DNA from 2 places in the Mesorhizobium sp. M1409 genome. Region 2 is predicted to be linked to the other one. Evidence: predicted binding sites of a transcription regulator. Region 2 holds the regulator's gene; the other holds the start of a gene.
What was found. The regulator LexA, encoded in region 2, represses DNA repair genes until DNA is damaged. The targets are predictions, from matches to a motif close to TGTTCNNNNTGTGTTCNG.

Region 1 (5,285 bases), on a different contig from region 2:
GCCGCCCATGCCGGCGCGGATTGTTCCCGATGTGCTCATTGTCATCCTCCCAAGTGAAGAAATCTGGCCGAGTTCAGAAGATCGGGCCCCGTTTCATGGAAACCATAGGCCAGATAGAGCGCGATGTTCCGCTCCATCCTGGCGTTGGTGTAGAGCCGCACCTCGGGCAGGCGCCAGAGGCCCGTCTGCTCGTCGGCGTGTTTGAGCAGGGCGATGCCGAGGCCTTTGCCTTGAAAGGCCGGGGCAACCGCGACGGAAAAGATCATCGCATGATCGTCATGCCGCTCCACGGTGAGCGCTCCGGCCATCTCGCCGCCGCTCTCCAGAAGCCAGACCTCGCCACGCGCGATGCGCGGCGCATAGTCCTCGGTGACCGGGATCGGCGATGCACCGAACAGGGCGCTGTAGGGTGTATAGGCGGCTTCGGTTAGCGACACGACAGTTTGGAGATCACCGGCAAGCGCTCTTCGGATTGTCATTCAAAAAGCTCTCCAGGCGCCAACCGGTCGGATCATCACTCCGCCGCTTCGCGCTTGCCTCCGGGGCGTCGCTCCAACAACTCCTTGAGAAACTGACCGGTGTAGCTGCGCTTTTCGCGCACGATCGCTTCCGGCGTGCCGGAGGCCACCAGCTCGCCGCCGCCGTCGCCACCTTCTGGGCCGAGGTCGAGCACCCAGTCGGCGGTCTTGATGACCTCGAGATTGTGCTCGATGACCACCACCGTGTTGCCCTGGTCGACCAGTTCGTGCAGCACTTCCAACAGCTTGGCGACGTCGTGGAAGTGCAGGCCGGTGGTCGGCTCGTCCAGGATGTAGAGCGTCTTGCCGGTCGCCTTGCGCGACAGTTCCTTGGCGAGCTTGATGCGCTGCGCCTCGCCGCCCGACAGCGTCGTCGCCTGCTGGCCGATATGGATGTAGCCGAGGCCGACCTGTTTCAGCGTATCGAGCTTGTCGCGCACACCGGGCACTGCGGCGAAGAAGTCGACGCCTTCCTCGACGGTCATGTCGAGCACGTCGGCGATCGACTTGCCCTTGAACAGGACATCGAGCGTCTCTCTGTTGTAGCGCTTGCCGTGACAGACGTCGCAGGTGACGTAGACGTCGGGCAGGAAGTGCATCTCGATCTTGATGACACCGTCGCCCTGACAGGCTTCGCAGCGCCCGCCCTTGACGTTGAACGAGAAGCGGCCGGGCTGATAGCCACGCGCCTTGGCCTCGGGAAGGCCCGCGAACCAGTCGCGGATCGGCGTGAAGGCGCCGGTATAGGTGGCCGGATTGGAGCGCGGGGTCCTGCCGATCGGCGACTGGTCGATGTCGATGACCTTGTCGAGGAATTCGAGGCCCTCGATGCGATCATGATCGGCCGGGTGCTCGCGCGAGCCCATGATGCGGCGCGAGGCGGCCTTGAACAGCGTCTCGATCAGGAAGGTCGACTTGCCTCCGCCCGACACGCCGGTGACGGCGGTGAAGGTGCCGAGGGGGATTTCGGCGGTGACGTTCTTCAGATTGTTGCCGCGCGCGCCGACGATCTTCAGGCGCCGGTTCTTCTTCGCCTCGCGGCGCACGCCGGGCGTCGCCACTTCGAGCGCGCCCGACAAATATTTGCCGGTGATCGAATTGGGGTTGGCCATGACTTGCTGCGGCGTGCCCTGGGCAATGATCTCGCCGCCGTGGATGCCGGCGGCCGGGCCCATGTCGACGACATAGTCTGCATGCAGGATGGCGTCCTCGTCATGCTCGACGACGATCACCGTGTTGCCGATGTCGCGCAGGTGCTTGAGCGTATCGAGCAGGCGCGCATTGTCGCGCTGATGCAGACCGATCGACGGCTCGTCCAGCACATAGAGCACGCCGGTGAGGCCGGAGCCGATCTGCGACGCCAGCCGGATGCGCTGGCTCTCACCGCCGGACAGCGTGCCCGAATTGCGCGACAGCGTCAGATAATCGAGCCCGACATCGTTGAGGAAGCGCAGCCGCTCGCGGATCTCCTTGAGCACGCGCACCGCGATCTCGTTCTGCTTGTCGTTGAGCGACGCGGGCAGGTCGGTGAACCACTGGTCGGCCTTGCGGATCGAAAGTTCGGTGACTTCGCCGATGTGCCTGCCGGCGATCTTCACCGCAAGCGACTCGGGCTTCAGGCGGTAGCCCTTGCAGACCGGGCAGGGCGTGGCCGACATGAAGCGCTCGATCTCCTCGCGCATCCAGGCGGATTCGGTCTCCTTCCAGCGGCGCTCGAGATTGGGGATGACGCCTTCGAACGTCTTGGTTGTCTTGTAGGAGCGCAGGCCGTCATCATACTGGAAGGTGATCTCGCGCTCTCCGGTGCCGCGCAGGATGGCTTCCTTTGCCTCTTCGGTCAGATCCCTGAACTTGTCGCCGAGCTTGAAGCCATAAGCCTTGCCCAGCGCCTCCAGCGTCTGTGCATAATAGGGCGAGGTCGACTTAGCCCACGGGCTGACGGCGCCGTCGCGCAGCGAGATGTTTTCGTCCGGCACGATCAGATTGCCATCGATGGCGCGCTGGCTGCCGAGACCGTCGCAGGTCGGGCAGGCACCGAACGGGTTGTTGAACGAGAACAGGCGCGGTTCGATTTCCGGAATGGTGAAGCCGGAGACCGGGCAAGCAAATTTTTCCGAGAACAGGATGCGCTCATGCGTCTCGTTCTTCGACTTGTTGACCGAATCCTCGCCGGTCTGGCTGGAGTCGAGCGGCTTGTCGGCGAATTCGGCTACCGCCAACCCATCGGCCAGCTTCAGCGCCGTTTCGATGGAGTCGGCGAGCCGCGTCGCCAGATCGCCGCGCACGACGATGCGGTCGACGACGACGTCGAGGTCGTGCTTGTACTTCTTGTCCAGCGCCGGCACGTCGGCGATCTCGTAGAAGACGCCGTCGACCTTGACGCGTTGAAAGCCCTTCTTCTGCAGTTCCAGCAGTTCCTTGCGGTACTCGCCTTTGCGGCCGCGCACCATCGGCGCCAGGATGAACAGGCGCGTGCCTTCCTCGACCGCCAGCACGCGGTCGACCATCTGCGAAACCGTCTGACTCTCGATCGGCAGGCCGGTGGCCGGCGAATAGGGGATGCCGACGCGCGCGAACAACAGGCGCATATAGTCGTAGATCTCGGTGACGGTGCCGACCGTCGAACGCGGGTTCTTCGAGGTGGTCTTCTGCTCGATCGAGATGGCAGGCGACAGGCCGTCGATCTGGTCGACGTCAGGCTTCTGCATCATTTCGAGGAATTGCCGGGCGTAGGCCGAAAGGCTTTCGACATAGCGGCGCTGGCCTTCGGCATAGATGGTGTCGAAGGCAAGCGACGACTTGCCGGAACCCGACAGGCCGGTCATGACAATCAGGCTGTCACGCGGCAGGTCGAGATCGACATTCTTCAGATTGTGTTCGCGCGCCCCGCGAATGGAAAGATATTTATGGTCGGCCATCGCCGGTCGCCGCCTCAGAATCTGGAATTTCCTGGAATGGCGGGTTTTCCCAGCCATCCCCTATGTAGGTAGTTTTGCCGCCACGTCGAGAGACGCCACAATTCCCGACAAAAGCCGTTTAAGCGTCTTTCGCGTGAACGGGCAAGTAGAAAGAACAAAGACCGAACACGCTCCTGACAAAGCTGTGCAAAAACTGACTTGCACGTAACCTCCCGACGATCACATTTTTCGGTAACCGGCTATTGAAGCTTGACGGGCGCCGGCTCCTGGAGGCAAGCTTCGGCAGTCAACGAAGCCGGCCGTCTTTCGATGGTCTCGCCGCCCAGAGGCGGCCTGCGAGATGCCGCAGGCATTAGCGATTTGTGCTTCGGACGACAACGTCGCAATGGACAAAAAGGAGCGGAGCTATGACGCCACCGGATCGTCCCACAGGGTTCCAGTCGTTACTGGAGCGGCGGCAGGCATAAGTGCCAGGGTTTAGCGTTTGCGCCACCCGACAAACCGTGACCTGCCATACCCCGTAAAAATCAGAGACTGCAGTCGGATCGTCGGCTGACGCCGCGTTGCATCCGAAATCTTGTGCCGGCAGTACGCCCCCGGTAGAAGTTGGATTTTAGATCCAAAAAGGCCCCGTCCGTTTGCGCAAAGCACGGCGGGGCCGTTTTATGTGCGGATGTCTTGTTGGCGATATGCCAGCGCAGCACGCCGGCACCACTATCGGTGGCGGGGCTGCCCGATTGAGCCGGCTCCGAGATCGACGGTAATGCTGCCGGAAATCCTGACATCCGTATCGCCGATCTTGAACTGGCCGTTGCCGTTGCCGGGATATGCATCGTCGGGTTCGGGAGCCGGCTTGGCGATGCGATAGTCGCCGGCCACGCCGGGCAGGGCGCCTTTTTGCGCCTGCGCCGAGCTGTCGCCGGCGAAGGCCGTGCCGCTCGAAAGGCACACGAGCGCTACAACGGCGATGACACGGTGCAATGTTCTGGGTGGATGAGTGTCGATCATCCCAGGACTATAGTGGCGTGCCGGCGACGGGACCAGACCGGCATCATCAAATCTTCGAAAGCCGGCAGGAAGCCGGGCCTGGCTTTATGCCGCCTTTTTTCGCGTGTCGAAAACGTGGTCGACGATGCCCCAGGTCTGGGCCTCGCGGGCGGTCATGAAGTGGTCGCGGTCCAGCGTGCGTTCGACCTCCTCATAGGTGCGTCCGCAATGCTGCGCATAGAGCCCGGCCATGTGCCGTTTCGTCTGGACGATGCGCTCGGCATGGCGCTGGATGTCGGAGGCTTGGCCCTGGAACCCGCCCAGCGGCTGATGCAGCAGGATGGTGGCGTTCGGCAGCGAGATACGACGCCCCGGTGTGCCCGCCATCAGCAGGAAAGAACCCATCGAGGCGGCAAAGCCCATGCACACGGTCGACACCGGGCAGCTGATGTATTGCATCGTGTCGTAGATGGCGAAGCCGCTGGTCACCACGCCGCCCGGCGAGTTGATATAGAGCGAGATCTCCTTGTCGGGATTGTCCGATTCCAGCGACAGCAACTGCGCGCAGACCAGCGCCGAGATGTCGTCGTTGATCTCGCCATTGATGAAGACGATGCGCTCGCGCAGCAGCCGCGAGAAAATGTCGAAGGCGCGTTCGCCGCGGCTCGATTGCTCGATTACCATCGGCACCAGACTGGCAACACCGCTCATGATCTTCTCTCCATTGTCCTTGTTCAGGCTGCGCGCAGCAAGCGGCGAAGCGTGTTTGCGGCGATCGGCTTGCGTGTACCGTTGGCGTCGAGCGAAAGCCGGCAGCTAGCGCACGCCATGGCGACAGCGGGCATTGCCTTGCGGGCGAAGC
Region 2 (5,285 bases):
GCCGCACAAGCACCGGCCAGACCTCAGCGGAAAGCTGGAGGCGATCCTGGCGGAGCCGTCGCTCTACGACGAAGCGCTGCTGCTCCTGGCGCGCAACGGATTCGATATCGGCGCTGATGCCAGGCGCACGGACTGGCGTGAGACGCGAACCGAGAATGAAGAGGTCCTGGTCGCCTGGCAGACCATCTACCGCGACCCGCAGCGCTACTGGATGTTCTACGAACTGGCCGAGAAGCTGGTCGACTTCGAGGACTATTTCCGCCGTTGGCGCTTCAATCATGTCACCACGGTCGAGCGCATCATCGGCCTGAAACGCGGCACCGGCGGCACGTCGGGTGCTTCGTACCTGAAGAAGATGCTCGAGGTCGTGCTGTTCCCGGAGCTGTGGACGGTCCGCACCCGGCTCTGACATCATCGAAATGAGAACAGGCACACCGAGGGGACGCGCTTGCAGCGGGAACCCTTCGCGAACAACCGAGGACTGAACGACCATGAGTGGAATTCCTGATCTCGCTGCGATCGAAGCGATGGATGCCACGGATCCGCTGCGTGCCATGCGCGATCGTTACATTTTGCCGGAGGGGGTGATCTATCTCGACGGCAATTCACTTGGGGCGGCATCACATGCCGTTTTCGGCGAGCTGCAGCAAGCGGCGGCCCAGGAATGGGCCCAGGATCTCATCCGGGCCTGGAATACAGCCGGATGGTTCGAGATGCCGATCGAACTCGGCGATCAGCTTGGACGTCTGATCGGAGCCGCGGCCGGCCAGACCGTCGTCTGCGACACGACGTCGACCAACATCTACAAGGTGTTGCATGCGGCGATGGAGATGCGGCCCGGCCGGTTGGCCATCGTCGCCGAGGGTGACAGTTTTCCCACCGACCTGTACATCGCCGAAGGCGTGGCCTCGACCCGGGATGGCGCCTTGCTGCGCCTCGCGGGCGTCGACGCGCCAACCATCGAAGAGCTGATCGACGAAAGCGTCGCGGTGGTGCTGGTCAACCACGTCAATTACAAATCCGGTGAACTGCGCGACATGACGGCGCTGACGCGCAAGGCTCATGCGGCCGGAGCGCTGATCGTTTGGGATCTCTGCCACACCGCGGGCGCTCTGCCGGTCGAGCTCGATCATGCAAATGCTGATTTCGCTGTCGGCTGCACCTACAAGTACCTCAACGGCGGTCCGGGCGCGCCAGCCTTCATCTATGCCGCCCAGCGCCACCACGGCGAGATCAGCCAGCCACTCAGCGGCTGGTGGGGGCATGCACGGCCCTTTGCCTTCGAACGGGGTTATGTTGCCGGCACCGGTATCCGCCGCTTTCTGTGCGGCACGCAGCCGGTCCTGTCGATGCGGGCGCTCAAAGGCGCGCTTGCCATCTGGAACGACGTCGACATGGCGGCATTGCGAAAGAAGAGCGTCGCGCTGACCGAACTGTTCATCCAGCTCGTCGAAGCGAAGTGCGGCGCCTATGGTCTCACGCTGGAGAGCACTCGCGACGCGACCAGGCGCGGCAGCCAGGTGTCGTTCCTTCACGATCATGGCTATCAAATCATGCGGGCGCTGATCGAGCGCGGCGTGATCGGTGACTTCCGCGCGCCGTCAACCATCCGTTTCGGATTTACGCCGCTCTATGTCGGCTACAAGGACGTGTGGCTGGCGGTCGAGGTGCTGGAAGACATTCTGCGCACGAGTGCATGGAAGGACCAGCGTTTCGCCGTCAAGGAGGCCGTAACCTGACGCGGCCGTCCCGACGATCTGTCGTCGCGTCTTGCCCCCAGGTCGGATGACGGAGGACGAATTTTTCGGCTCGCGAATGCGTTCGCCGCTGGTAGCCAGCGCAGGCTGCAATAGATTAACCAAGGTTGGCATTTTGGCTTCGTTTCGTTCACGGCAAACGAACGCCCGGAAAGCTGGAAATGCGCCCGTCGCGGATCCATGGGCAGCTCATGCCAGGCTTGAGCCAAGGGTGGGCCACAGCCCATTAACCATAACAATTTCAATGCCGGCAAGCGCATTGTGACGGCATACAGCCGTCGACGAGGCCCGCTGGCGAGCGCCAATAATTTCGACCCCCTTAATAAATTCATTAAACTTTAAACAGTTGCGGAACACAACTGGAACAGATAGTGTTTGTTCTGGGTTTGTTTTTCCGATTCTGGTTTCAGGTACCCTGGGGGCCGCCATGCTGACGCGCAAGCAACACGAACTGCTGATGTTCATCCATGAACGCCTGAAGGAAAGCGGCATTCCGCCATCCTTCGACGAGATGAAGGAGGCGCTCGACCTTGCCTCCAAATCCGGGATTCATCGTTTGATCACGGCACTGGAAGAGCGCGGCTTCATTCGCCGGCTGCCCAACCGGGCACGCGCGCTGGAAGTGCTGCGGCTGCCGGACTCGATCGCACCCGGCCTCAACGCGGCAAAGAAGTTCTCTCCAAGCGTCATCCAGGGCAGTCTTGGTCAGGCCAGTCTCGGCCAGGGCGGCCTTGGCCGGCAGATCAGGCCAGCGTCTTCGCGGATGTCTTCAGCAGGCAATGACGACGACGTGGTCGCCGCCGTGTCGATCCCCGTGATGGGGCGCATCGCCGCCGGTGTGCCGATCGATGCCATCCAGCACCAGACGCATTCGATCTCGGTGCCGCCAGACATGATCATGGGCGGCGAGCACTATGCGCTGGAGGTCAAGGGCGACTCGATGATCGAGGCCGGCATCTTCGACGGCGACACCGTCATCATCCGCAATGCCGATACGGCGAGCCCTGGCGAGATCATCGTGGCGCTGGTGGATGAAGAGGAAGCGACGCTGAAGCGGTTCCGCCGCAAGGGCGCCTCGATTGCTCTCGAAGCCGCCAATCCGGCCTATGAAACCCGTATTTTCGGGCCAGACAGGGTCAAGGTGCAGGGCAAGCTCGTTGGCCTGATCCGCCGCTACTAAGGCAGCTGCGGTTCAACGACTGGCTTCTCGGGTCTCTTGAAGGGCGGCAGTCCCCTCGCCTCGCGTGAAAACTTGCGTTGCGCGTGCCAGGGCCGATATGGCCTGTCCACGGCGAAGCTGATTGTCGCCGGCGCGGTCGCCGATTGGCGATCGAAGAAGACGGCAGCACTGCCTTTGCGGGCCAGTTGCCGTTTGGTGATAACGAGAACCAGCGGGTTGTGACAGGCGTCATAGGCCGTCGCGTCATTGATGACGATCAGGTCGGCGAAACCACAGGCTTTCCAGGTGTCTTTTCGGTCCTCGACATAGGCAATGAACGCGCCGGACGGATGCCTGGCGACGCAAACGCCTGAAGTGCAATAGAACGGTGCTCCCGGCGGCATTTCAGCCGCATCAGCGACGTCGAATTGACCGTCGCCTTCGTCGAACACCTCCGGCACGATGATGCTTTCGGATGTCAGCGCACGCTTCCAGTTGTCGACGGTGAATTCGTTCGGCCTGGCCCGGCTGACCGCGAGTTCGCCGCCGCCGATCGGCAACGCAACCAGCCTTGCGTCCTCCGAGATCAGCACGTCGGGTGCGCGCGTGTCCGAGACCGTCAGCAGGCCGGCAAGCGCGAAAGGAAGAGCTGCCAGCCGCAGCCATGTCGTCGCCATCGTCGCGATGACAAGGGCAATCGCCACCAGAAGGACAGACTGCTGCGAAATCAAGCCGATTGCGTCGACTGGCGAACGCTCGGAAATCCATCCGGACATCGCGATCATCGCCGTCAGGCCTTTGCCCATTACATAAAGAAAGGGGCCGTCGGCGCCGAATGGCATCGCCAGTGCGCTGAGGACGGCGAAAGGCATGACGACCAGTGATACGATCGGCATGATCGCCAGATTGGCGAACAGGCTGAGCGGCGACACACGCTGAAAATGCCAGATGGCAAACAGCGCAGTGGCGCCGCCGGCGATGATGGAAGTCATGGAAAGGCCGCCTGCCGCCAGCAGGAATTTTCGCGTCAGGAAACCAGGCAGCGACCGCTTTGGCGGCGGTGGTCTCGTCTTTCCCGCACGATGCTCCGACCAGCCGGCATAGGCGCCGACCAGCGCCGCGGTTGCGGCGAAGGACATCTGAAAACTCGGGCCGACCACTTCATGCGGCGACACCACGATGACGGCGATCGCCGAAATTGCTAGATTGCGCATGGTGAGTGCCGCCCGATCGAACAGCACGGCAATCAGCATCACCGCCAGCATGATGAAGCTGCGCTCGGCGGCGACGACGATGCCTGAGATGATGAGATAGGCGGCGATCGAGAACAGTGCCGCGACGGCGGCGTATTTCTTGACCGGACGACGCGCGGAAAAGTCCGGAAACAAGGCGAAGGCGCCGCGCAGCAACCCCATGATGGTGCCGGCGACGAGCGCCATATGCAGTCCGGAAATGGAGATGATGTGGTAGATGCCGGTACGCCGCATAGCTTCGTTGATGTCATCGGGAATGCCGGCGCGCACGCCGACGATCAGCGCCGCCGCGATCTCGCCCTCGGCGCCACCGACGCTGCCCCTGATGTGGTCGGCAATCGCTTCACGGGCTTTTTCTATCCCCGAGGAAAGGCGGTCCGATAGCGGCATGTCGCCGTCATCGGTGACGATAAGTTTTGGATTGCCGAGAAAGAACCCGCTGCCGCCGATGCCGGCGAAATAGCTGTCGAAGGAGAAGTCGTAGCTGTCCGGCCGCACAGGCCCGGTCGGCGGCAACAGCTTGGCATATCCAGTGATCAGGGAGCCGGCGATCACGTCCGCCGGGATCTTTCGCGCCGAAAGTCGCACCCGCTCCGGCGCATAGCGCAGTTTCGGCCTTGCGGTCGATGTGACGTCGATGGTCAGCCGGATACGACCGCTCTCCATCCGGTCGAGCGAAACGACGCGGCCGGTCACTTGCGTCGAGATTTCCGAGCCCAGCATCTGCGTTCCCGCCCGCCATGTCTCGACCTTTGCGGTGAGCAGGCCGAACGCGCACAAAAGTGCCGCCATGAAGCACAGATGGGTTTTCGGCCAGGAACGCGAGACCAGCGCAAACAGCCCCGCCAAGATGACAACTGCGACAGGCTTTGCGAAGCCAGGTTCCGCCGCCAGCGAAAAATAGCCGATCGCCCCGCTCGCCAGGCAGACCGGCACCAGCAGGAAGGCCACGCCTCGGTCGAGTTCCAGGCCCGCCGCCATGGTCACGCCATGGCGCAGGCGCGGCAGCGAAATCCGGCCGATTTGCCGGCGCACGCGCACGATCCTGCTGGCTTCGGCAGCTGGAACCGGGGCGGGGGCATCCGTTTGCAACGGCGCCTTGCCGGGATCCGGCAC

Region 1: a site for LexA is predicted at 3,587-3,604, ahead of uvrA (excinuclease ABC subunit UvrA). Genes of this name have one in related genera too.

The regions. Positions count from the first base shown of each region.
Region 1 is NZ_JAMYKV010000041.1:7,442-12,726, forward strand. Features, by position in the region: gene NKG99_RS25850 (DUF72 domain-containing protein) at 1-39, opposite strand, end outside; gene NKG99_RS25855 (GNAT family N-acetyltransferase) at 42-479, opposite strand; gene uvrA (excinuclease ABC subunit UvrA) at 515-3,436, opposite strand; gene NKG99_RS25865 (hypothetical protein) at 4,151-4,444, opposite strand; gene NKG99_RS25870 (ATP-dependent Clp protease proteolytic subunit) at 4,529-5,134, opposite strand; gene NKG99_RS25875 (SRPBCC family protein) at 5,158-5,285, opposite strand, start outside.
Region 2 is NZ_JAMYKV010000035.1:29,181-34,465, reverse strand. Features, by position in the region: gene kynA (tryptophan 2,3-dioxygenase) at 1-409, shown strand, start outside; gene kynU (kynureninase) at 492-1,739, shown strand; gene lexA (transcriptional repressor LexA) at 2,185-2,937, shown strand; gene NKG99_RS23775 (ComEC/Rec2 family competence protein) at 2,934-5,285, opposite strand, start outside.